DNA from 2 places in the Streptomyces sp. NPDC085937 genome. Region 2 is predicted to be linked to the other one. Evidence: riboswitches for the same ligand, from Rfam matches in the RefSeq annotation. Region 2 holds a riboswitch; the other holds the start of a gene.
What was found. Region 2 has a riboswitch for glycine ahead of gcvT (glycine cleavage system aminomethyltransferase GcvT). Riboswitches for the same ligand answer to the same signal wherever they lie in the genome.
Positions count from the first base shown of each region.

Region 1: another riboswitch for glycine. It lies ahead of gcvP (aminomethyl-transferring glycine dehydrogenase); the one in region 2 lies ahead of gcvT (glycine cleavage system aminomethyltransferase GcvT).

Region 1 is NZ_JBITSH010000018.1:4,563-16,318, reverse strand. It holds gene modA (molybdate ABC transporter substrate-binding protein) at 1-45, shown strand, start outside; gene modB (molybdate ABC transporter permease subunit) at 42-878, shown strand; gene ACIF8S_RS28970 (ABC transporter ATP-binding protein) at 882-1,979, shown strand; gene gcvP (aminomethyl-transferring glycine dehydrogenase) at 2,057-4,942, opposite strand; glycine riboswitch at 5,116-5,211, opposite strand; gene ACIF8S_RS28960 (PRC-barrel domain-containing protein) at 5,325-5,693, shown strand; gene ACIF8S_RS28955 (DNA polymerase IV) at 5,814-7,214, opposite strand; gene ACIF8S_RS28950 (MerR family transcriptional regulator) at 7,408-8,091, opposite strand; gene ACIF8S_RS28945 (bifunctional nuclease family protein) at 8,282-8,755, opposite strand; gene ACIF8S_RS28940 (MerR family transcriptional regulator) at 8,841-9,581, opposite strand; gene ACIF8S_RS28935 (FHA domain-containing protein) at 9,620-10,552, opposite strand; gene ACIF8S_RS28930 (DUF881 domain-containing protein) at 10,614-11,534, opposite strand; gene ACIF8S_RS28925 (small basic family protein) at 11,540-11,756, opposite strand, start outside.
Region 2 is NZ_JBITSH010000020.1:65,201-76,956, forward strand. It holds gene ACIF8S_RS30615 (ABC transporter ATP-binding protein) at 1-316, opposite strand, end outside; gene ACIF8S_RS30620 (ABC transporter permease) at 313-1,311, opposite strand; gene ACIF8S_RS30625 (ABC transporter substrate-binding protein) at 1,451-3,247, opposite strand; gene ACIF8S_RS30630 (ABC transporter permease) at 3,315-4,322, opposite strand; gene ACIF8S_RS30635 (enhanced serine sensitivity protein SseB C-terminal domain-containing protein) at 4,630-5,391, opposite strand; gene ACIF8S_RS30640 (enhanced serine sensitivity protein SseB) at 5,548-6,324, opposite strand; gene ACIF8S_RS30645 (AAA family ATPase) at 6,399-7,058, opposite strand; glycine riboswitch at 7,282-7,382, shown strand; gene gcvT (glycine cleavage system aminomethyltransferase GcvT) at 7,544-8,662, shown strand; gene gcvH (glycine cleavage system protein GcvH) at 8,786-9,163, shown strand; gene glyA (serine hydroxymethyltransferase) at 9,178-10,437, shown strand; gene ACIF8S_RS30665 (L-serine ammonia-lyase) at 10,603-11,756, shown strand, end outside.

The sequences.
Region 1 (11,756 bases), on a different contig from region 2:
GAGGGACGGAAGGTGCTCCGCGGGGCGGGATTCCTCACACCATGACGACCACCCGGCAAACGTCCCGCGGCACACGGCGGCGGCCGCCCCGGGCCCCCGGCCGCGGTGTCCCGCTCGCCCTCCTCGCGCCCGCCCTGCTCGGCCTGGCGTTCCTCCTGGTGCCCTTGCTCGCCCTCGTCGTACGGGCGCCGTGGAGTGGCCTGCCGGAGCAGCTGACCAGCCCCGCGGTGTGGGACGCGCTGCGTCTGTCGCTGGTCTGCGCGACCACGGCGACCGCGCTGAGCCTGCTGGTCGGTGTCCCGCTGGCCTGGCTGCTGGCCCGCACCGACTTCCCCGGGCGGGGTCTGGTCCGCGCCCTGGTGACGCTCCCGCTGGTGCTGCCCCCGGTGGTCGGCGGTGTCGCCCTGCTGCTGGCGCTGGGCCGCAACGGCATCGTGGGCCGGTGGCTGGACGCGTGGTTCGGCGTCACCCTGCCGTTCACCACCGCCGGTGTCGTCCTGGCGGAGACGTTCGTCGCGCTGCCGTTCCTGGTGATCAGCGTCGAGGGGACGCTGCGGGCCGCCGACCCGCGGTTCGAGGAGGCGGCGGCCACCCTGGGGGCGTCCCGCTTCACCGCGTTCCGGCGCGTGACCCTGCCGCTGATCGCTCCGGGCGTCGCGGCCGGTGCCGTGCTGGCCTGGGCCCGCGCCCTGGGCGAGTTCGGCGCGACGATCACCTTCGCGGGCAACTTCCCGGGCCGCACCCAGACCATGCCGCTCGCCGTCTACCTCGCCCTGCAGAACGACCCGGCCGCCGCGATCGCCCTCAGCCTGGTGCTGCTCGCCGTGTCGGTCGCCGTGCTGGCCGGGCTGCGGGACCGCTGGGTGAGGGCCGTCTGACCGATGCAGAAGCACCCCGCACAGACATCCGGCACCTCCCCCGCCCCCGGCACCGCGACGGCCGAGGGCCTGGACGCCCACCTGGTCGTGGACCGGGGCTCCTTCCGCCTGGACGTCGCGCTGACGGCCGCCCCCGGCGACGTGGTCGCCCTGCTCGGCCCGAACGGCGCCGGCAAGACCACCGCACTGCGGGCCCTCGCCGGTCTCGCGCCCCTCACCGACGGCCGTCTGCGGCTGGACGGCACGGACCTCGCCCGCACCCCGCCCGAGTCACGGCCGGTAGGCGTCGTCTTCCAGGACTACCTGCTCTTCCCGCATCTGACCGCCCTCGACAACGTGGCCTTCGGTCCCCGCTGCCGGGGCGTCGGCAAGGCGGAGGCGCGCGCCCGGGCGGCCGGCTGGCTGGACCGCATGGGGCTGGCCGAGCACGCCGGCGCCAGACCCCGGCGGCTCTCCGGCGGCCAGGCCCAGCGCGTGGCGCTCGCCCGCGCCCTGGCCACCGACCCGCGGCTGCTGCTCCTGGACGAGCCCCTCGCCGCGCTGGACGCCCGCACCCGGCTGGAGGTACGGGCGCAACTGCGCCGTCACCTGGCCGAGTTCGAGGCCGTCGCGGTGCTGGTGACGCACGACCCGCTGGACGCCATGGTGCTCGCCGACCGGCTGGTCGTCGTGGAGGAGGGCCGGGTCGTGCAGGAGGGCGCGCCCGCCGAGATCGCCCGGCGCCCGCGCACCGAGTACATCGCCCAGCTGGTCGGCCTGAACCTCTACCGCGGCCACGCGGACGGCCACACGGTACGGCTGGACGCCGGGCCGTCGGTCAGCACCACCGAGGACCTGACCGGGCCCGCCTTCGTCGCCTTTCCGCCCGGTGCCGTCACCCTGTACCGGGACCGGCCCACCGGTTCCAGCGCGCGCAACCACTGGCGCTGCGCGGTGGCCGGTCTGGAGAGCCACGGCGACCAGATCCGGGTCGAGCTGACCGGCGAACTGCCGCTGGCCGCCGACCTCACCACGGTCGCCGTCGCCGAACTGGGCCTGCACCCGGGCGCACCGGTCTGGGCGGCGGTCAAGGCGACGCAGACGCACGCCTACCCCGCCTGACCGGTCCCGGGTACCGGTCCGGAGAACGCCGAGGGGCCCCGCCCGGCTCGCCCGGGCGGGGCCCCTCAGGCCGTGCGTCAGTCCTCGTACGCGTCCAGCGGCGGGCAGGAGCAGACCAGGTTGCGGTCGCCGTAGGCCTGGTCGATGCGGCGCACCGGCGGCCAGTACTTGTCGGCGGCGTTCACCCCGGCCGGGAAGACGGCCTCCTGGCGGTCGTACGCGTGCTCCCACGCACCGGCGAGCGCGCCCGCGGTGTGCGGGGCGTTGCGCAGCGGGTTGTCCTCCGCGGGCCACTCGCCGGAGCCGACCTTCTCGATCTCGGCGCGGATGGCGATCATCGCCTCGCAGAACCGGTCGAGCTCGGTCAGGTCCTCGGACTCGGTGGGCTCGATCATCAGCGTGCCGGCGACCGGGAAGGACATCGTCGGCGCGTGGAAGCCGTAGTCGATGAGCCGCTTGGCCACGTCGTCCACGCTGACGCCCGTCGCCTTGGTCAGCGGGCGCAGGTCGATGATGCACTCGTGCGCGACCAGCCCGCCCGGGCCGGTGTAGAGCACCGGGTAGTGCGGCTCGAGGCGCTTGGCGATGTAGTTGGCGCTGAGCACGGCCACCTGCGTGGCCCGCTTCAGGCCCTCGCCGCCCATCAGCCGGACGTACGCCCAGGAGATGGGCAGGATGCCGGCCGAGCCCCAGGGGGCGGCCGAGATGGGCCCGACGCCCGTCTCCGGACCGGCCTCCGGCTGCAGCGGGTGGTTCGGCAGGTACGGGGCGAGGTGCGCGCGCACGCCGACCGGGCCGACACCGGGACCGCCGCCGCCGTGCGGGATGCAGAACGTCTTGTGCAGGTTCAGGTGGGAGACGTCGCCGCCGAAGTGGCCGGGCTTGGCCAGACCGACGAGCGCGTTGAGGTTGGCGCCGTCCACGTACACCTGGCCGCCGGCCTCGTGCACCTCGGCGCAGATGTCGGCGACGTGCTCCTCGAACACACCGTGCGTCGACGGGTACGTGATCATCAGCACGGCCAGCTCGTCACGGTGCTGCTCGATCTTGGCCCGCAGGTCCGCCACGTCGATCTCGCCGTCGTCGGACGTCTTGACCACGACGACCTTCATGCCGGCCATCACGGCCGACGCGGCGTTGGTGCCGTGCGCGGAGGACGGGATGAGGCAGACGGTGCGCTGCTCGTCGCCGTTGGCGCGGTGGTATCCGCGGACGGCGAGCAGACCGGCCAGCTCGCCCTGGGAGCCGGCGTTGGGCTGCAGGGAGACCTTGTCGTAGCCGGTGACCTCGGCGAGTCGTTCCTCCAGCTCGTGGATGAGCGTGAGGTACCCCTGCGCCTGCTCGGCCGGGACGAACGGGTGCAGCTGGCCGAACTCGGGCCAGGTGACCGGCTCCATCTCGGTGGTCGCGTTGAGCTTCATGGTGCAGGAGCCCAGCGGGATCATGCCGCGGTCCAGCGCGTAGTCGCGGTCGGCGAGGCGGCGCAGGTAGCGCAGCATGGCCGTCTCGGAGCGGTGCTGCCGGAAGACCGGGTGCGTGAGGTAGTCGTCGGTGCGCAGCAGCGCGTCCGGCAGGGTGTCGGAAGCGGCGGCGTCCAGGGCCTCGACGTCGGCCTCGACGCCGAAGGCGCTCCACACGGCGGCGACCTGGTCGCGGGTGGTGGTCTCGTCGCAGGCGACGGAGACGGTGTCGGCGTCGACGAGGCGCAGGTTCACGCCGTTGTCCCGGGCCGTGGCGACGACCTCGGCGGCCCGCCCGGCGACCCGCACGGTCAGCGTGTCGAAGTAGGAGCCGTGCACGACCTCGGTGCCGCCGGAGCGCAGCCCCTCGGCGAGGATCGCGGCGTAGCGGTGGGTGCGCCGGGCGATGGTCCGCAGGCCCTCGGGACCGTGGTAGACGGCGTACATGCCGGCCATGACGGCGAGCAGCACCTGCGCGGTGCAGATGTTGCTGGTGGCCTTCTCGCGGCGGATGTGCTGCTCACGGGTCTGCAGCGCGAGGCGGTACGCCTTGTTGCCGTCGGCGTCGACGGAGACGCCGACGAGGCGGCCGGGCAGGCTGCGCGCCATCTTCTCCTGCACCGCCATGTAACCGGCGTGCGGTCCGCCGAAGCCCATCGGGACGCCGAAGCGCTGCGTGGTGCCGACCGCGATGTCCGCGCCCAGCTCGCCGGGGGACTTCAGCAGGGTGAGGGCCAGCAGGTCCGCGGCGACGGTGACGAGCGCACCGCGCTCGTGCGCCTGGTCGATGACGGGCTTGATGTCCCGTACGGCACCGGAGGCGCCCGGGTACTGGATCAGGACGCCGTTGATCTCCCGGCCGTCGAGCTCGGCGGGGATGCCGTCGGCCAGATCGGCGACGACGACCTCGACGCCGGTCGGCTCGGCGCGGGTCTCGATGACGGCGACGGTCTGCGGCAGGGCGTCCGCGTCGACCAGGAAGAGGCCCTTCTTGTTCTTGCCCATGCGCCGGGACAGCGCCATCGCCTCGGCGGCCGCGGTGCCCTCGTCCAGCAGCGAGGCGCCGGCCGTCGGCAGGCCGGTCAGCTCGGCGACCATCGTCTGGAAGTTCAGCAGCGCCTCGAGCCGCCCCTGCGAGATCTCCGGCTGGTACGGCGTGTAGGCCGTGTACCAGGCGGGGTTCTCCATCACGTTGCGCAGGATGACGGGCGGGGTGAAGGTGCCGTAGTACCCCAGGCCGATCATCGAGCCGAGCACCTGGTTGCGGTCGGCCAGGCCGCGCAGCTCGGCGAGCACCTCGGCCTCGCTCCGGGCGCCGGGCAGGTCGAGCGCGTCGGCGTTCTTGATCACGTCGGGCACGGCGGCGGCGGTCAGCTCGTCGAGTGAGCCGTAGCCGACCTGGGCGAGCATCTTCGCCCGGGCCTCGTGGTCGGGGCCGATGTGACGCTGCTCGAAGGGAATTCCCTGTTCGAGCTCGGAGAGCGGGGTACGGGGGACGGTCATTGAGGAGGCCTCCTGGTCCGACGACCTTCGAGGGGCACCACGGCGCAGGTGCCCGGACGGCCTCCCCCTCTGTCATCTCAACCTGAGAGCTTCACCGGAACGCGCGGGCGGTCCGGTTTTCACCGTCGGTGAGAGCGGAAGCCGTCGACACCCGCCCTGCTTTCCAGAGTGACCTCGTCCGTGCGGTACGTGTGCCTGAGAGATTCCGGGGAGGATTTGCTCCTTCGGCGCCTCCGATGGTGTCTGGAGGACTCTCCCGCACGGGGTCAGCAGCCGTTGTCAGCGTACCAGCGAGGCCGGGACCCGGACTTTCAAGTGGCCGTTCCACCGATTGTGCCTTTTTGTGGTGCTTACGGATGAGTTTGCGAGGAGTGGAGGGCCCGTGCAGACCGACATCGATCCGCGTCACCTGATCGGCCGCAAGGCGTTCGACCGCAACGGCACCCGGATCGGCACGATCGACGAGGTCTACCTCGACGACGCCACCGGCGTACCGGAGTGGGCGGCGATACGGACCGGCCTGTTCAGCCGGGACGCCTTCGTGCCCCTGGAGCCGAGCGAGCTGATCGAGGGGGCACTCCACGTGCCGTTCGAACGCGCCCTCATCAAGGACGCCCCCGACTTCGGCGTCGGCCGCCACCTCTCCCCGGAGCAGGAGCTTCAGCTGTACCACCACTACGGCCTGGACCTCGCGTCCCCTCCCCCACTCCCGGACCACGACTTCGGCAAACTCGCCGGCAAGGACGACTGACCCCGACACCTGCGCCGGCGGGGGGACACCCCCCTCACCGGGCCACCGGGCCACGGTGCCGAACGCTCGCCCCACCTCGCGATCCCCTGACTCCGCATGCCCTTCGGACCCCCACCGAGGTCACGGTGTCCATGTGTCCGGCGGCCCGGACGCCTCCGTCGGCCGGCCGGCGCCGGGCGGCAGGGACACCAGGGGCAGGGGATCCGCCGGCTCCAGTTCCGGGTCGTCGACTCGGAACGTCTTCACCCGGCCGGGCCCGGACTCGGGCGTCTCGAAGCGCACCGTCACCCGGCCCAGGCCGCTCCCCTGCACCCACCCGTGTCCGAACTCGGCGTGCCGTACGTCGTGGCCCGCCGGCCAGCGTCGCTCGGCCGCCGCCTCCTGGCGGGCGACGGCCTTCTCCTCGGCCGGCTCCTCGGCCTCCGGGGTCTCCTCCCCGGCCCCCGCACCGGCCGCCTGCGCGAACAGGTCCTCCTGGGTGTAGTCGGCCAGCCCGCTGACCCCGACCCCGAGCAGCCGTACGCCGCCCGTGGTGTCCACCGAGTCCAGCAGCCGGGCCGCGGCCTCCCGGACGACCGCCGGGTCGTCGGTGGGGCCCCGCAGCGTCTCGGACCGGGTCAGGGTGGAGAAGTCGTACCGCCGTACCTTCAGCACGATGGTCCGCCCGGACAGCCCGGCCCCGCGCAGCCGGCGCACGCAGCGGTCGGCGAGTCGCTGCACCTCCATCCCCACGCGCACCCGGTCGTGGATGTCCACGTCGTAGGTGTCCTCGACGGACACCGACTTCGTCTCCCGCTCGGCGACCACGGGCCGCTCGTCGCGGGCCAGCGCCATCGCGAACAGCGCGTGCCCGTGCGCCTTGCCCAGCAGCCGCACCAGCTCGTCCTCGCCCGCCTCGGCGATCTCACCGACGGTGTGGATGCCCGCCCTCCGCAGATGGTCACCGGTGGCGGGTCCGACGCCCGGCAGGGTCCGCACCGGCATCGGCTCCAGCATGGCCCGCTCGGTCCCGGGCTCGATCACCACCAGCCCGTCCGGCTTCGCCTGCTCCGACGCGATCTTGGCCAGCATCTTGGAGGCCGCGAGCCCCACGGAGCCGGTCAGTCCCGTCACCGCCCGGATGTCGGCGCGCAGCTTCGTCCCGACCAGCCGGGCCGACCGCTCGTCCCACGCCGTGTCCCCGGCCTCCAGGTCCACGAAGGCCTCATCCAGGCTGAGCGGCTCCACCAACGGCGACAGTGCCCGCAGCAGCGTCATCACCTGCTCGCTGATGGACCGGTACAACGCGAAGCGGGGCACCAGATACGCGGCGTTCGGCGCGAGCCGCCGGGCCTGCCCCATGGGCATCGCGGAGTGGACGCCGAACACGCGGGCCTCGTAGGAGGCGGTGGCGACGACGCCACGGGGTCCGAGTCCGCCCACGACCACCGCCTTCCCGCGCAGACTCGGCTTGGACGCCTGCTCCACCGAGGCGTAGAAGGCATCCATGTCGAGATGCAGGATTGTGGGAGCGGATCTCACATCTCCGATGCTGCCCTACGACACTGACAACGCTCGCGCCGGGCGGGCCGCACGCCACCGCCCGCACGTCACCTGCGCGCCACCGGACGCACCCGATCGGCACCGCCCGGCGTCAGACACCGGTGTCTGGCAACGGCCGGTTGTCAGACACCGGATCCGACACCGGAGTCTGCCGCCGGAGTCGGATCCGGTGTCAGACCGCCTTGTTCCGCCGGCGCGCCAGCTCGTCCATCGGGTTGTGGCCGATCAGCGTCTCGCCCGTGTCGACGCGCTCGCCGTGCAGCTGGGAGAGCGCGTTCTCGACGTCCCGCCACACCACACCCACGGCGATGCCGAAGACGCCCTGGCCGCCCTGGAGCAGGGCGTGGACCTCGTCGGGCGAAGTGCACTCGTAGACCGTCGCCCCGTCGCTCATCAGCGTCATACGCTCCAGGTCGCTGAAGCCCCGCTCGCGCAGGTGCTGGACCGCGGTGCGGATGTTCTGCAGGGACACGCCCGTGTCCAGGAACCGCTTGACGATCTTCAACACGACGACGTCACGGAAGCTGTACAGCCGCTGCGTGCCCGATCCGTGCGCCGGACGCACGCTCGGCTCGACCAGACCCGTCCGGGCCCAGTAGTCGAGCTGGCGGTAGGTGATGCCCGCCGCCGCGCAGGCCGTGGGCCCCCGGTACCCGATGTCCTCGGTCGCCATGGCCACCGCCCCTCCGCCGCTCGGCACAGCCGTCGGTCGCTGTGGAGCGGGATCGATCGCACCGCCGTGCGCGGGATGGCCCCCGCCCGAGCGGGGCGGAAAGCTCTGGGGAGGATACGGCCCGCCCGCCCCGAAAACGCGTCCGGGGGCACCCCCAGCCGTACCGTCGCCGCTGCTTCTCACGCCGACCTCCGTCCTTGACCTGCCTCCTCGACGGTAGGCAGTCACCAAGGGTGCGTCAACGATCGCCACACTCGGCACGCCGAGTGATAATCACCCTAAGAGTGGTTTCCCGTGCCCCGTCGCGGGGAAGGGCTAGCCGAATGCCTCCGGCACGGGCGGTGACCGCCGACGAGGCCGCCACCGGCACCGCTCACTGGTTGCTGGTCCCGAAGTCCTCCGGCGAGATCTGGTCGAGGAACTCGCGGAACTTCTCCACCTCGTCCTCCTGCTCGTCCGGGATGGCGATCCCCGCGTCGTCGAGCACCGTGTCACTGCCGTAGATCGGGGTCCCCGTGCGCAGGGCGAGCGCTATGGCGTCGGACGGGCGGGCGCTGACCTCGACCCCGCTGGCGAAGACAAGCTCGGCGTAGAAGACACCTTCCCGCAGGTCGGTGATGCGCACTTCCGTGAGCTCCTGTCCGACGGCTTCCAGCACGTCCTTGAACAGGTCGTGGGTCAGCGGTCGTGCCGGCGCCATGCCCTGCTGGGCGAAGGCGATGGCCGTCGCCTCCCCGGGGCCGATCCAGATGGGGAGGTAGCGGTCGCCGCCCACTTCACGCAACAGCACGATCGGTTGGTTGGAGGGCATTTCGACCCGGACACCTACGACATCGAGCTCGTTCACACAGCAACCCTAGGCCGTGCCCGGGACGTTTGGGTAGTCGGGCCGGGATCGGGTGGCCGATCCGGCCCGGCTGTGCCTCCCCTGATCAGGGCAGCCGCACCCCGAGCGCCGCCTGCACCAGCGCCGCGTGCAGCTTCACGGTGAGTCCGGCCAGCTCCTTGGTGCGGTCCTCCGCGTGCGCCCGGGTCTGCGGGTTGCGGTGCCGCCGCAGCGGCGCGACGACCTGCTCCACCAGCCCGGCCTCCCGGTCGGCGGCCGCCTTCATGGCCCGCAGATGACGCGGCTCGATCCCGAACCGCCCCAGCTCGGTGATGAGGCCGGCGACGGTGACCGCTTCCGCGTCGTACACACCGTCCCCGACCGGGGTGAGCAGGCCGTACGACTCCCACTCGGCGAGCCGGTGCTCGTCGACCCCGGCGGCGGAGAGCAGCTGGCAGCGCCCGATGCGGGCCGCCGTCGGCTTCTCCGGGCCGGACTCGGCGGCGTCCTCACCGTCACCCGCACGGGTCAGCGCCGGCAGCTGGACGGCCTCGCCGCGCTCCATGGCCGCCAGGTGCTCGCGGATCACCTTGAGCGGCAGATAGTGGTCGCGCTGCATCCGCAGCACATGACCGAGGCGCTCGACGTCCCGCGCGCTGAACTTGCGGTACCCCGACGGGGTCCGGCGCGGCTCGACGAGCCCTTCCGACTCCAGGAAACGGATCTTGGAGATCGTGACCTCGGGGAACTCCTCACGCAGCACACTCAGCACCGCGCCGATGCTCAGCAGTCCGGTGTCCGTGGCGGCGGCGCCGTCGCCGGCACCGCCGCTCGGTGTCTGCAGCATGGACCCTTCCTGGAGTCCCCCGGACCGCGTCCGGGAGGTCAGTAGCTGCGCTGGCTCGCGTAGAAGACCAGCCGGTACTTGCCGATCTGCACCTCGTCGCCGTTGGCCAGGGCGACCTGGTCGATCCGCTCCCGGTTGACGTACGTGCCGTTCAGGCTGCCGACGTCGGCGACCGTGAACGAGCCGTCCGGGCTGCGGCGGAACTCCACGTGCCGACGGGAGACCGTCACGTCGTCGAGGAAGATGTCGCTCTGCGGGTGACGCCCGGCCGTGGTCAGGTCGCCGTCCAGCAGGAAGCGGCTGCCCGAGTTCGGACCGCGGCGCACCACCAGCAGGGCGGAGCCCATCGGCAGCGCGTCGACGGCCGCCTGCGCCTCCGGGGAGAGCGCGGGCATCGCGGTCTGACCGGTGGCCTCGGCGTCGTAGGCCTCGAGACCGGAGATGGAGATCGTGGACGTCGTCTCGGAGGGGCGCTCCGGGGTGACGCCCGGCTTCAGCGGCGCACCGCAGTTGGAACAGAAGCGGCTGTTCTCCGCGTTGCGGTTGCCGCACCTCGAACACACCAGGGCCGACATGGACGGATCCTCCTGCCGCGGCTGCCCGCCGGGGGCGTGGGACGCGTACGGGTCGGAGAACCCTCCGCCCGCACCGGGGCTCGACAGTTGTCCGAAACCTATGCCGCCCGACTGCGCGGGGTCAACGGACGCCGCGCCCTGTCCCGTCTGGTCCCGGAACAGCGGACGCTGATCGTCCGCACCAGGCTGTGCGCGGTGACGAGCGGTCGCGTTGTCGCTGCCCTCTCGCCGCGCGCTCTTGCCGAACAACTTCCCAAACAACTTCACGGGCGATTCCCCTTGACCGAAACAGACCCGCCCGTGGGGCAGGACGAACCCTGACTGAACACATTGGCCGACCCGGACATCTTCACAACGTCCGCCTCCGCCAGACAGTTTCCACCACGCACCACCCAATCGGTGCGCCGACCCCCCGCAACCTCATGCCCTGGCCGGACAACCCCCATGCACCCCCGGTTCACTGCGAGGACGACCGAGCGTAGTCAGGCCGCTTCGGCGCTCGCAAGGCGTCCACAACGATCTTGTCCGCCCGCTCCACGGTAACGGTGGCCTGTTCCTTCTCGAGAGTCTGCACCACGCCTCCGGGGATGTTGAGCGCCGGCTCCAGGTCCTGCGGCTTGCCGATGACCTTGAAACGATAGGGGGACTTGATCTTGTTCCCGTCCACGGAGACTCCGCCGTCCACGTCCGTCAGATACGTGCCGGCTACCACGCGCACACCGTTCACCTGGATCGCCTCGGCACCGGCGGCACGCAGCTCCTGGACGGCGTCGAGCAGCATGTCCGACTCGACCGTCCCCTTCGTGTCCTCGATGGTCATCTCGATGCCGGGCCCCTGCGCGGCCACGGTGCCCGCGAGGACGCCGAGTTGCCGTTCCTTCTCGATCGTCTGCCTGCGGGCCTCCTCGGCCTGGTCGGAGCTGTTCTCCAGCTCGTCCCGCTGCTTCTCGAGACCCTGCTTCTCGTCTTCTAGACGCTCTGTGCGGTCGTCGAGTTCATCGAGGATGCGCACAAGATCTTCCTGACGTGCCCCGCGCAGCGCGCTGTCGGTGTCGCTGGTCGAGGCGACCTGGACGGCGAGGCCGAAACCGAGGCCGAACAGCAGCAGGGCGACGATCAGTTGGGCCCGGGTCACCCGCGGCGGCCACAGCCCCTTCACCAGCCTCTGCCGGCCGGTCAGCACCGGCCCGCCCGGCTCGGCCGCGCCGGCCTCCTCGGGCGGGGCGGTCGCCGCGGGCTCCTCGACGGCCGGCGGGCCGCCCGCGGGCACCTCCGCGGGCAGTTCCCTGCGCAGTCCCGCCGTGGACGACGCCTCGGCGGCGGACCGCGGCGGGGACACCGCGGGGCGTGTCGTCTCGTGCTGTTCTCGCTCGCTCATCTGCCTCACGCCCGGAACACGTGCCGGCGGATCGCCGCCGCGTTGGAGAAGATGCGGATGCCGAGGACGACCACCACACCCGTGGACAACTGCGCCCCCACGCCGAGCTTGTCGCCGAGGAAGACGATCAGCGCGGCCACGACGACGTTCGACAGGAACGACACCACGAAGACCTTGTCGTCGAAGATCCCGTCGAGCATGGCCCGCAGGCCTCCGAACACG
Region 2 (11,756 bases):
GGTCGGCGGACAGCAGCTCGGTGCCGTCCAGCCAGATCTCGCCCGATATCTGGGCCTTGCGCTTGCCGTACTGGCCGGCGGTGTGCAGCCCCATGATGCCGAGGCTGGTCACCGACTTGCCGGAACCGGACTCGCCCACGATGCCGAGGGTCTTGCCCTTCTCCAGCGTGAAGCTCAGTCCGTCGACGGACTTGACCAGGCCGTCGTCGGTCGGGAAGTGCACCTTGAGGTCGCGGACCTCCAGGAAGGACGTGGGGGCCGGCGAGCCCTGGACGGGCTCGCCCACGGCCGCGCCGGTCTTGCTCAATTCGGTCATGCGAGCCTCACTCGGGGGTCGATCACGGCGTACAGGACGTCCACCACGAGGTTGGCGATGAGCACCGCGAGAGAAGTGATCAGGACGACGCCCAGGATGAAGGGCAGGTCCTGGTTACGGATCGCTTCCAGCACCTTCTGGCCGAGGCCGGGAAGGCTGAACGTGGTCTCCGTCAGGATCGCCCCGCCCATCAGGGCGCCGATGTCCATGCCGAGCATGGTGAGGATCGGCGTCATCGTCGAGCGCATCGCGTGCTTGCGGATGACGACCTGCTCCTTGAGGCCCTTGGCGCGCGCGGTGCGGATGTAGTCCTCGCCGAGGATCTCCAGCATGGTGGCGCGGGTGATCCGGGCGTACATCGCGGCGTACAGGAAGGCCAGGGTGATCCAGGGCAGGATCATGCCGCCGAGCCAGCCGCTGAAGCTGTCCTCCAGCGGCACGAACTGGGCGTCGAGCCAGCCGAGTCCGTGGGAGATCACCGCGAGGCTGATCAGGCCGGTGAAGTAGATGGGGAGGGAGACACCGGCCAGCGCGACGACCATCGCGCCGCGGTCCCACAGGGTCCCGCGCTTGAGCGCGGAGAGCACACCCGCCGCCAGGCCGAAGATCAGCCACAGCACGGCCGCACCGAGGGCCAGGGCCAGGGTGACCGGGAAACGCTCGGTCAGCACCGGCCAGACGGCCTGCTCACTGCGGAAGGAGTAGCCGAAGCACGGCGCGGCGCAGTGGGTGACGTCTCCGCCGCCGGAGTAGGTGCGACCGGCGAAGATGCCCTTGAAGAACTCCCAGGCCTGGATGAAGATCGGTTCGTCGAGACCCAGCTTCTGCCGCACGCCCTCGACGGCCGCGGGGTCGGCCTGCTTGCCCACGAAGCTCGTGGCGATGTCGACCCCCGCCCACTTCGGGACGAGGAAGAAGATGCCGAAGACCACCAGGATGATGACCACGAGCATCACTGCGGCGGCGAACAGCCGCCTGATGAGGTAAGCGAGCACAGCTTACGGCCCGCTGCGGACCGCGGGCCGCCGGTGGGGTCCCCCCACGCCTTGTGGGCGATGGGGAGACGTCCGGCGGCCCACGGTCACGCCGCGCCGGCCTTCACCTGCCTTTCGTGCCGTACGGCGGGTGTACCGGTTACTTCGCGTCCGTCAGACCGAGGTTGACGAAGTCGTACATTCCGCTGTAGCCGTCGGAGGTGTACACGTTCGCCAGTCGGCTGGAGCGCCAGTTGATGAACTTCTCGAAGACGAAGGGCAGGTAGTAGCCGCCCTCCATGACCTTGTGGTTGATCTCCGTGGCGATCTTGGTCTTGCCGGCGTCGTCAAGCGTGTTGACGTACTGGTCGAACAGGCCGTCGATCGTCTTGTCCTTGATGAGGGCGTAGTTGTTGTTGCCGCTCTCGAGGATGTAGTCGCTGTGCCACAGCGGCAGACCGTAGCCCTGGACGGACGGGAAGTCCGGGCCCCAGCCCATGATGATGATGCCGTAGTTCTTCTTGACGACGTTGGCCGGGCTGCCGATGATGCCGGCGGTCTGCGAGCCGTCGTACTGGTCGATCTCGGCCGTGATGCCGACCTTCTTCAGCGACGCCTGGAGCGACTCGGCGGTGGCCACCTCGACCGGCTTGTTGTTACGCACCGCGATGGTGGTCTTGAAGCCGTTGGGCTGGCCGCAGAGCTTCAGCTCCTCCTTGGCCTTGGCGACGTTGCCGCTCTTGTTGGCACCGGCCATCTCGTACGGGTCGTACTTCTGGCCCTCGGCACCCGGGACGGACGGCGGCAGCATGTTGGTGCCGATGTCGCCACCCGCGACCGGGCCACCGCGCGCGTTCTGCAGCGAGACGTGGTCGGCCCCGTAGAGGACCGCCTTGCGGCAGTGGATGTTGTCGAACGGCTTCACGCTCTGCGGGAAGACCGCGTAGCGGACGTAACCGGAGACCGGGTTGTCCAGGTTGCCCTTGTGCTCCTGCAGGGCGGTGGTGCGGCCCTGCGGCGACATGCCGGTCTGGTTGATGTCCAGGTCGTAGTCACCGGCGATGAGGCGGGCGTCCAGCTCGTTGGCGTTCGTGAAGAACTTGACCGTGATCTTGTCCGGGTACGCCTTGCGGACCGGGTCCGACTCCTGCTTCCACTCGGTGTTGCGGACCAGGGTCAGGTCCTTGCCGGGGCTGTAGGACTCGAACTTGTACGGGCCCGAGGAGAACGGGTGCAGGCCGTACTTGGACTTGGTGTCCTTGTCCTGGCGGACCGGGGAGGCGGAGGTGAGCGCCAGCATCTCCTCGAAGTCCGAGTTGGCCTTCGGGAGCTTGAAGACGATGGTCTTGTCGTCCGGCGTCTCGATGGCCTTCAGGCCCAGCTTGTCCTTGGACTTGTCCTTGTACGGGCCGGCGTACTCACCCTTGGGGTCGAGCACCTCCTTGAGGTACGTCGGACCGCCGGACAGCACGTCCTGCGCCCAGACGCGCTCGATGCCGTACTTGATGTCCTTCGACGTGATCGGCTTGCCGTCCTCCCACGTGACACCGTCGCGCAGGGTGTACGTGTAGGTCTTGCCGTCGTCGGTGACCTTGGCGGTGGAGGTGGCCAGGTCCGGAACCACACCGGCGCCGGCCTCGCCCGGCTCCGTGGCGTTCGTGACCAGCTGGCGGGCGTAGTAGCGGGAGAAGTTCCACATGAAGCCGTAGTAGCCGCGCGTGGTGTCCCACGAGTCGGCGTCCTGGGCACCGGCGAACTTCAGGGTGCCGCCCTTCTTGACCGCTTCGGCCTGGGCGACCTTGTTGTTCGCGGCGTCGAAGCCGGCCGCGCCGTTCTTCGATCCCCCGCCGTCGCTGTCACCGCCGCCGCCGCACGCCGCTGTGGTCAGCAGCGCGGCGACCACTGCGGCAGCGGCCATGGCCTGCTTGCGCCGCCCTGAGGTGCGTTGGGTAGTCACGATCTCGGATCCTCCGGATTAGATGAGAGACCCCGTGGTGCCACGGGAAGTGGTGCGGTACGGCAGTTCAGCGGGAGCCCTTCGGGTCGAGCGCGTCACGCACGCCGTCGCCGAAGAGGTTGAAGGCGAGCACGGTGACGAAGATCGCCACACCCGGGATGACCATGTACATCGGGTCCGACTTGTAGTAGTCGATCGCGCTCGAGAGCATCTGCCCCCAGGAGGCCGTGGGCGGCTTGACGCCCACGCCCAGGAAGCTGAGTGCCGCCTCGGTGAGGATGTTGGTGGGGATCATCATCGTCGTGTACACGATGATCGGCGCGACCAGGTTGGGCAGCAGCTCCTTGAACAGGATGTAGAACCGCCCGGCACCGAGGGAGCGTGCCGCCTCGACGTACTCCCGTTCGCGCATGGAGAGGGTCTGACCGCGGACCACGCGGCCGATGTAGGGCCAGCCGAAGAACCCGATGACGAGGATCATCACGAACAGGCGGACGCCGGTGCCGGACAGGCCCAGCATGTTGTTCGGCATGACCGAGACCAGGGCGATGATGAACAGCAGCTGCGGGAAGGCCAGCAGACCGTCCATGACCCGGCTGATGAGGGAGTCGACCCAGCCGCCGAAGAAGCCGGCGAGCGTGCCCAGGATGGTGCCGAGGACGACGGCGACCACGGCCGACAGGAAGCCGACGAGCAGCGAGATGCGGGCGCCGTAGACGATGCGGGCGAAGATGTCGCGGCCGTTCACCGGCTCGATGCCGAGGAGGTGGTCGCCGCTGATGCCGCCGAGGCTGCCGACCGGGGTGCCGAAGAGGGGGTCGATCAGGTTCTCGTGGTGCGTCTCGGGGTCCTGCCCGACGAGCGAGGTGATCAGGGGCGCGAACACCGCGATCAGGATGAGCACCACGACGATGGCGCCACCCGTCAGGGCCAGCTTGTCCCGCTTCAGACGCTCCCAGGCGATCCGGCCCAGGGAGCGCCCCTGCACCGCCTTGCTCCGGTCGCCGGCAACCGCCGCTTCCTCGGCCGCGCTCGGGGCCGCTTCGGCGGTCGGCTCGTGCAATGGTGCCGTCATCTGGCAGGGACCCCTCTCAACCGGCGGTGACCGGCCCTGACTTGCCGCTGTAGCGGCATCATCACTCTGTCGTACAAAAGGGCGAACGCCCCTGGTGCGGGAGTCTTCAACGCTTCGACGTCGGCTTGCCAGACTTGACGATGAATGGATGCGTAAACGTGATGCTGTCTGGGGGATTCCGTTATGCGGACGCGGGGTAACGGGGGTCGGACAGGGGCAAGTTAGGACATCGGAGACTTGTGCGGACGTTTGGTTCGGTTCTACGCGCGGAGAACTCCCCCCGCCGTCGCAGTTTCCGCAGTGCGTCTCAGAAACGGGCGGGCGGCGCCTGCGGGTAGCCGTACCCCGCCGCGGGGGCCGTCGCGGGAGCCGGGGCGTGCGCCTCGCGGTCGTAGAAGGGGCGCGCGTTGACGCGCAGCCACATCGCCACCGGGTCGTGCTCGTCGGACACGGCGACGGTGGACACCGGCAGCCCGTCGGGCACGGCGGCGAGCGACTGCCGCATCATCGCCCGCACCGACTCCACGGCCGGCGGGGAGGTGTCGTAGACCTCCAGGCCGATGGCGAGGTAGGGCGCGCCGAGCGCGGGCTGCACCCAGGCGCGGCGCAACGCCCGCACGGCCGGGGTGCGGTGGGCCGTCTGCGCGAGGAGGGCGTAGAACTGCGGGATCTCGATGGCCGGTTCGGACAGCCGCAGCGGTCCGGCGGGCTGGCTGTCCAGCCCGCTCGCGATCCGGCGCAGGTCCAGCCAGGGGATGCCCACGCCGCCGCCGGGCGCGTGCGGGTTGAGCCAGAGCCCGTAGCGGTCCGGGTACAGCGCGCGGGCCACCTCCAGGCCGTCGACGACCTCGTACGAACGGTTCCAGCCGCTGGCGGACAGCTCCTGGGCGGAGGTCACGCAGGGCGCGTAGCCGAGGCCGTCGACCTCCATGGTCCCGTACTGGGCGTCGGGCGAACCGGCCTGGCCGTGCCAGAGCAGCATCCAGATCCGGCCGGACGACGGGGTCGCCAGGGCGCGCAGCAACGCCTCGTAGGCGTCGTAGCGCCCGGGCGTCACCTGGCGCAGCATGTGCTCGACCTGTCCGGCCGCCGCGGTGCCAGCGCTCACTTGTATCGCCCCTCCGTACAACACCCTGCCGGCCAATGCTCCCTAGCTTAAGCCGACGGCCTCCGGCGGTCTGCGGTCAGTGCGCGCAAGGATGCGGCGCGGACCCGCCCCGGCCCCTCACGCGCGCTGGTAGAAGGGGCGGACCTTGGCGCGCAGCCAGTCGGCCACCGGGTCCTGGGCCACGTCCAGGACGACGAGGCTGACCGGCCAGCGGGCGGGGCTGCGGCCCAGCGCCCGGCCGAGGGCGTCGAGCGGGAGCGCCCGGGGGTCGCCCTCCCAGTGCAGCAGCTCCACCCCGACGAACAGCACGGGGTCGGCCGTCTCGACGGCGGCCAGGCAGCGGCGCGCGGTGGTCACCACGCCGATCGCGTCGAACTCCTGGGAGGCCGCTGCGAGGAAGTCCACCGGGTCGTCCTGCCAGTCCGGTTCGAACAACCGGACCCGGCCGCCGCCCGATCGGCCGTCCAGCGGGGTGTGTCCCGCCCGGCACAGCTCGGCCACCGCCGGCGGGGGCAGCGGCACGGCGACCACGCCGCCGGGGTTGACCACGATCCCGGCCTGCGGCGGCAGGCCGCGGGCGAACTCCACGGCGGGCGCGACGGTGAAGCCCATGTGGGAGCCGACGGCCTGGCGGAACTGCTCCTCGGAGCTGAAGACGGGCACGTAGGCCTGGCCGTGCAGTTCCATGGTGGGCAGGTCCAGCGGGCCGCTGTGCGGACCGCCGCCGTTCGGCAGCGGCACCCACAGGAGGCTGCGGCCGAGCACCTCGACGATCCGCCCCGCTGCCGAGGGCACGCCGAGGGAGGCGGAGAGCGCCTCCTCGAGTTCGTTGCCGGGCCACCCGCCGTGCGGGTGGGAGTGCGTCCGGTCCGGGAAGTCCGCCGGGAAGTCCATCTGTCGCCTTCTGCCTGCCTGCTACCACTGCTGTGGCTGGAAAGGCTAGCCGGTCGGCCGGGCACCCGATCCGGTCAGCCGGTGAACCCGATCCGGCGCAGGGCCTGAGCCGCGTCCCGGTCGACCAGCACCGCCGACGCGCAGCCCGCCGGGAGCAGGCCGCGCTCGACCGCGTCCAACAGCCGCCCGCACGCCGTGCGGTGGCGGCGGAAGGCGTAGCGGGAGACGCCCCGCCCGCGCTCGCGCTGCCCGGTGAGGGCCTGCTGGGGGGTGACGTCCAGTAACAGCAGATGCAGGCCCGCGCCCCGGCGCCGGGCCTCGCGGGCCAGCCAGCGCCGCACCCAGGCCTGCGTGCCGCAGTCGTGCACGACGACCGGTTCCCCGGAGCGCAGGGCGCGCCGCAGCCCCGCGTAGTGGGCGAGGCGGACCAGCGGGCGGTACACGGCGTAGGGCAGCAGGCGCGGCATGCGGCCGTCCCAGCGGTCACGGGTGTCCTGGGAGTCGACGCGGGTGCCGGGCACCGTGCGCCGCATCAGGGTGGACTTGCCGCTTCCGGGCAGTCCGGTGACCACGACGAGGTCGCGGGGGCCGAAGAGGAGGGCGCGCGGGCTGCGGCCGCCGCGGTCGCGCAGATCGCGCACGACGGGCGCGGGCGCCGCGCCCTCGGCCCGGTCCGCGTGCTGTCGCGGCAGTGCGACGCCTGGGGTGCCGGCGTACGCCGTGGGCCTGTTCACCGTGGTCGTCCTCCCCTGGGGCCGGATATGGTGTCCGATCCCCGCCGCATGTAAAGAGAAGGTAATGCCAGGTCGCTCGTGTTTCCGTGCCTTTACCGCTACAGCCCTGTCACAGCTCACCGTGACCGGACCCGTACGACCTGTGCACCCCCTGATAAGGGTCCCCCTGCCACGCCCCGGAGATGCGTGCAATGATGAGCGCGCCAACTGCATACCGGCCGTTTGAATCCGCGCGGGAGAGTCCCCGGCACCCTGTGCCGCCGGGGCGCCGAAGGAGCAAGTCCCTCCCTTGAATCTCTCAGGCACCGTTACCGCGCGGGCGAGGCACATCTGAAAAGCGGGCCGCTGCAGCAGTGCTCCGGTGGCCCCACCCAAGGTGCAAGTCCTGACCGCCGTCCGCGGTGGTCATGGCGAACCTCTCAGGTTCCGATGACAGATGGGGAGGAACGACCTCGCTTCCCCCGTTGCCCCTGGGAGACCGACCGATGAGCAGTACCGAACCCCGTCGCACCGCGCTCGATGCCCTGCACCGGTCGCTCGGCGCGACGATGACCGACTTCGCCGGCTGGGACATGCCCCTGCGCTACGGCTCCGAGCGCGACGAGCACAACGCCGTGCGCACGAAGGCCGGCCTGTTCGACCTCTCGCACATGGGCGAGATCGCGGTGACCGGACCGCAGGCCGCCGCCCTGCTCGACCACGCCCTGGTGGGCAACATCGGCGGGGTCAAGCCCGGCCGCGCCCGCTACACGATGATCTGCCGCGAGGACGGCGGCATCCTGGACGACCTGATCGTCTACCGGCTCGGTGAGACCGAGTACATGGTCGTGGCCAACGCCTCCAACGCCCAGGTGGTGCTGGACGCGCTGACCGAGCGGGCCGCCGGCTTCGACGCCGAGGTGCGCGACGACCGCGACGCCTACGCGCTGCTCGCCGTGCAGGGCCCCGAGTCCCCGGCCATCCTCGCCGGCCTCACCGACGCCGACCTGGACGGCCTGAAGTACTACGCCGGTCTGCCGGGCGCCGTGGCCGGCGTCCCCGCACTCATCGCCCGCACCGGCTACACCGGCGAGGACGGCTTCGAGCTGTTCGTGAAGCCGGAGCACGCCGTCGAGCTGTGGCAGGCGCTGACCAAGGCGGGCGAGGGCCACGGCCTGGTCCCCTGCGGCCTGTCCTGCCGTGACACGCTCCGTCTGGAGGCGGGCATGCCGCTGTACGGCAACGAGCTGAGCACCGCGCTCACGCCGTTCGACGCCGGTCTGGGCCGGGTGGTGAAGTTCGAGAAGGAGGGCGACTTCGTGGGCCGCGCCGCCCTCACCGAGGCCGCCGGGCGTGCCGAGCAGAACCCGCCCCGCGTCCTGGTCGGCCTGGTCGCCCGGGGCCGCCGGGTGCCGCGCGCCGGGTACCCGGTGGTGGCCGGCGGCGAGGTGATCGGCGAGGTCACCTCCGGTGCGCCCTCCCCCACCCTGGGCAAGCCGATCGCCATGGCCTACGTCGACGCGCGGCACGCCGCGCCGGGCACCGAGGGTGTCGGCGTGGACATCCGCGGCAGCCACGAGCCGTACGACGTCGTGGCGCTGCCGTTCTACAAGCGGCAGAAGTGACACCGTCGTAGCCGACCCCCGGGCAGTCCCGCGCGTGGGGACCGGGCACCTCGTCCCCGCCCCGCCGCGCTCCGCGCTGTCCCCCGTCATCAGCAGTCTTCCGCGTACAGGAGAATTCAGGCCATGAGCAACCCCCAGCAGCTGCGTTACAGCAAGGAGCACGAGTGGCTGTCGGCCGCCGAGGACGGCGTGTCGACCATCGGGATCACGGAGCACGCGGCCAACGCGCTCGGCGACGTGGTCTACGTCCAGCTCCCCGAGGTGGGTGACACGGTGAGCGCGGGCGAGACCTGCGGCGAGCTGGAGTCCACCAAGTCGGTCAGCGACCTGTACTCCCCCGTCTCCGGCGAGGTCACCGAGGTCAACGAGGACGTGGTGAACGACCCGTCGCTGGTGAACTCGGCCCCCTTCGAGGGCGGCTGGCTGTTCAAGGTGCGGGTCACCGACGAGCCGGCCGACCTGCTGTCCGCCGCCGAGTACGACGCGTTCATCGCGGGCTGAGGAGTCGTAGCCGCATGTCGCTTCTGAACACGCCCCTGCACGAGCTCGACCCGGCGGTGGCCGCCGCGGTCGACGCCGAGCTGCACCGGCAGCAGTCCACCCTCGAGATGATCGCCTCGGAGAACTTCGCCCCGGTCGCGGTCATGGAGGCCCAGGGCTCGGTCCTGACCAACAAGTACGCCGAGGGCTACCCCGGCCGCCGCTACTACGGCGGCTGCGAGCACGTCGACGTGATCGAGCAGATCGCCATCGACCGGGTCAAGGAGCTCTTCGGCGCCGAGCACGCCAACGTCCAGCCGCACTCGGGCGCCCAGGCCAACGCGGCGGCGATGTTCGCGCTGCTCAAGCCGGGCGACACGATCATGGGTCTGAACCTCGCGCACGGCGGGCACCTGACCCACGGCATGAAGATCAACTTCTCCGGCAAGCTCTACAACGTGGTCGCGTACCACGTGGACGACACCGGCGTCGTGGACATGGCCGAGGTCGAGCGTCTCGCCAAGGAGAACAAGCCGAAGCTGATCGTCGCCGGCTGGTCGGCGTACCCGCGTCAGCTGGACTTCGCCGCGTTCCGCCGGATCGCGGACGAGGTCGGCGCGTACCTCATGGTCGACATGGCGCACTTCGCCGGTCTGGTCGCCGCGGGCCTGCACCCGAACCCGGTCCCGCACGCCCACGTCGTGACGACCACCACGCACAAGACCCTCGGCGGTCCGCGCGGCGGTGTGATCCTCTCCACGGCCGAGCTGGCCAAGAAGGTCAACTCCGCGGTGTTCCCGGGCCAGCAGGGCGGTCCGCTGGAGCACGTGGTCGCCGCCAAGGCGGTCGCCTTCAAGGTGTGCGCCTCGGAGGAGTTCAAGGAGCGCCAGCGCCGCACCCTGGAGGGCGCCCGCATCCTGGCCGAACGTCTCGTCCGGGACGACGTGAAGGCCGTGGGCGTGGACGTGCTGTCCGGCGGCACGGACGTGCACCTGGTCCTGGTGGACCTGCGGAACTCGGAGCTGGACGGCCAGCAGGCCGAGGACCGGCTGCACGAGGTCGGCATCACCGTCAACCGGAACGCGATCCCGAACGACCCGCGTCCGCCGATGGTCACCTCGGGTCTGCGGATCGGCACGCCCGCCCTGGCCACCCGCGGCTTCACGGCCGACGACTTCGCCGAGGTCGCGGACGTGATCGCCGAGGCGCTGAAGCCGTCGTACGACGCCGAGGCGCTCCGGGGCCGGGTCGCGGCGCTGACCGCGAAGCACCCGCTGTACCCCGGTCTGCGGTAATTTCGTCCGCCTTTTTGTACGGACATCCGGGGCATCGCGCACACTGGGTCGGTGGGCGCGGTGCCCCGCACCATGCAGCGCATCAACGATTCACCGCCCCCGATCCACTGAACCGCCCTTCCCCCGGTGGACAGCGTCGTCCGCCGAACCCTGAGGAGTCCTCCCGTGGCCATCTCGGTCTTCGACCTGTTCTCGGTCGGCATCGGCCCGTCCAGCTCGCACACGGTCGGCCCGATGCGGGCGGCCCGGATGTTCGCGCGGCGGCTGCGCAACGAGGACGTGCTGGACTCCGTCACCTCGGTGCGCGCCGAGCTGTACGGCTCCCTGGGCGCCACCGGGCACGGCCACGGCACACCGAAGGCGGTGCTCCTCGGCCTGGAGGGCGACTCGCCCCGCACGGTGGACGTGGAGTCGGCCGACGAGCGGGTGGAGAAGATCAAGGACGGCGGCCGGATCCGGCTGCTCGGCGAGCACGAGATCGGCTTCTCCTACGACGACGACCTGGTGCTGCACCGCCGCAAGGCCCTGCCCTACCACGCCAACGGCATGGCGCTGTGGGCGTACGACGCCTCCGGCGCCGAGCTGCTGGCCAAGACCTACTACTCGGTGGGCGGCGGCTTCGTCGTCGACGAGGACGCGGTGGGCGCGGACCGCATCGTGCTGGACGACACCGTCCTGAAGTACCCCTTCCGCACCGGTGACGAGCTGCTGCGCCTCACGAAGGAGACCGGGCTGTCGATCTCCGCGCTGATGCTGGAGAACGAGCGTGCCTGGCGGACCGAGGAGGAGATCCGCGAAGGGCTGCTGGAGATCTGGCGCGTGATGCGGGCCTGCGTGGAGCGGGGCATGTCCCGCGAGGGCATCCTGCCGGGCGGCCTGAAGGTCCGCCGCCGGGCCGCCACCACCGCCCGCAAGCTGCGCTCCGAGGGCGACCCGCAGGCGCTCGCGATGGAGTGGATCACCCTCTACGCGATGGCGGTGAACGAGGAGAACGCAGCCGGCGGCCGGGTCGTCACGGCGCCGACCAACGGCGCGGCCGGCATCATCCCGGCGGTCCTGCACTACTACATGAACTTCGTGCCCGGCGCCGACGAGGAGGGCGTGGTCCGCTTCCTGCTCGCGGCCGGCGCCATCGGCATGCTCTTCAAGGAGAACGCCTCCATCTCCGGCGCCGAGGTCGGCTGCCAGGGCGAGGTGGGCTCCGCCTGCTCGATGGCGGCGGGCGCCCTCGCGGAGGTACTCGGCGGCTCCCCGGAGCAGGTGGAGAACGCGGCCGAGATCGGCATGGAGCACAACCTCGGGCTGACCTGCGACCCGGT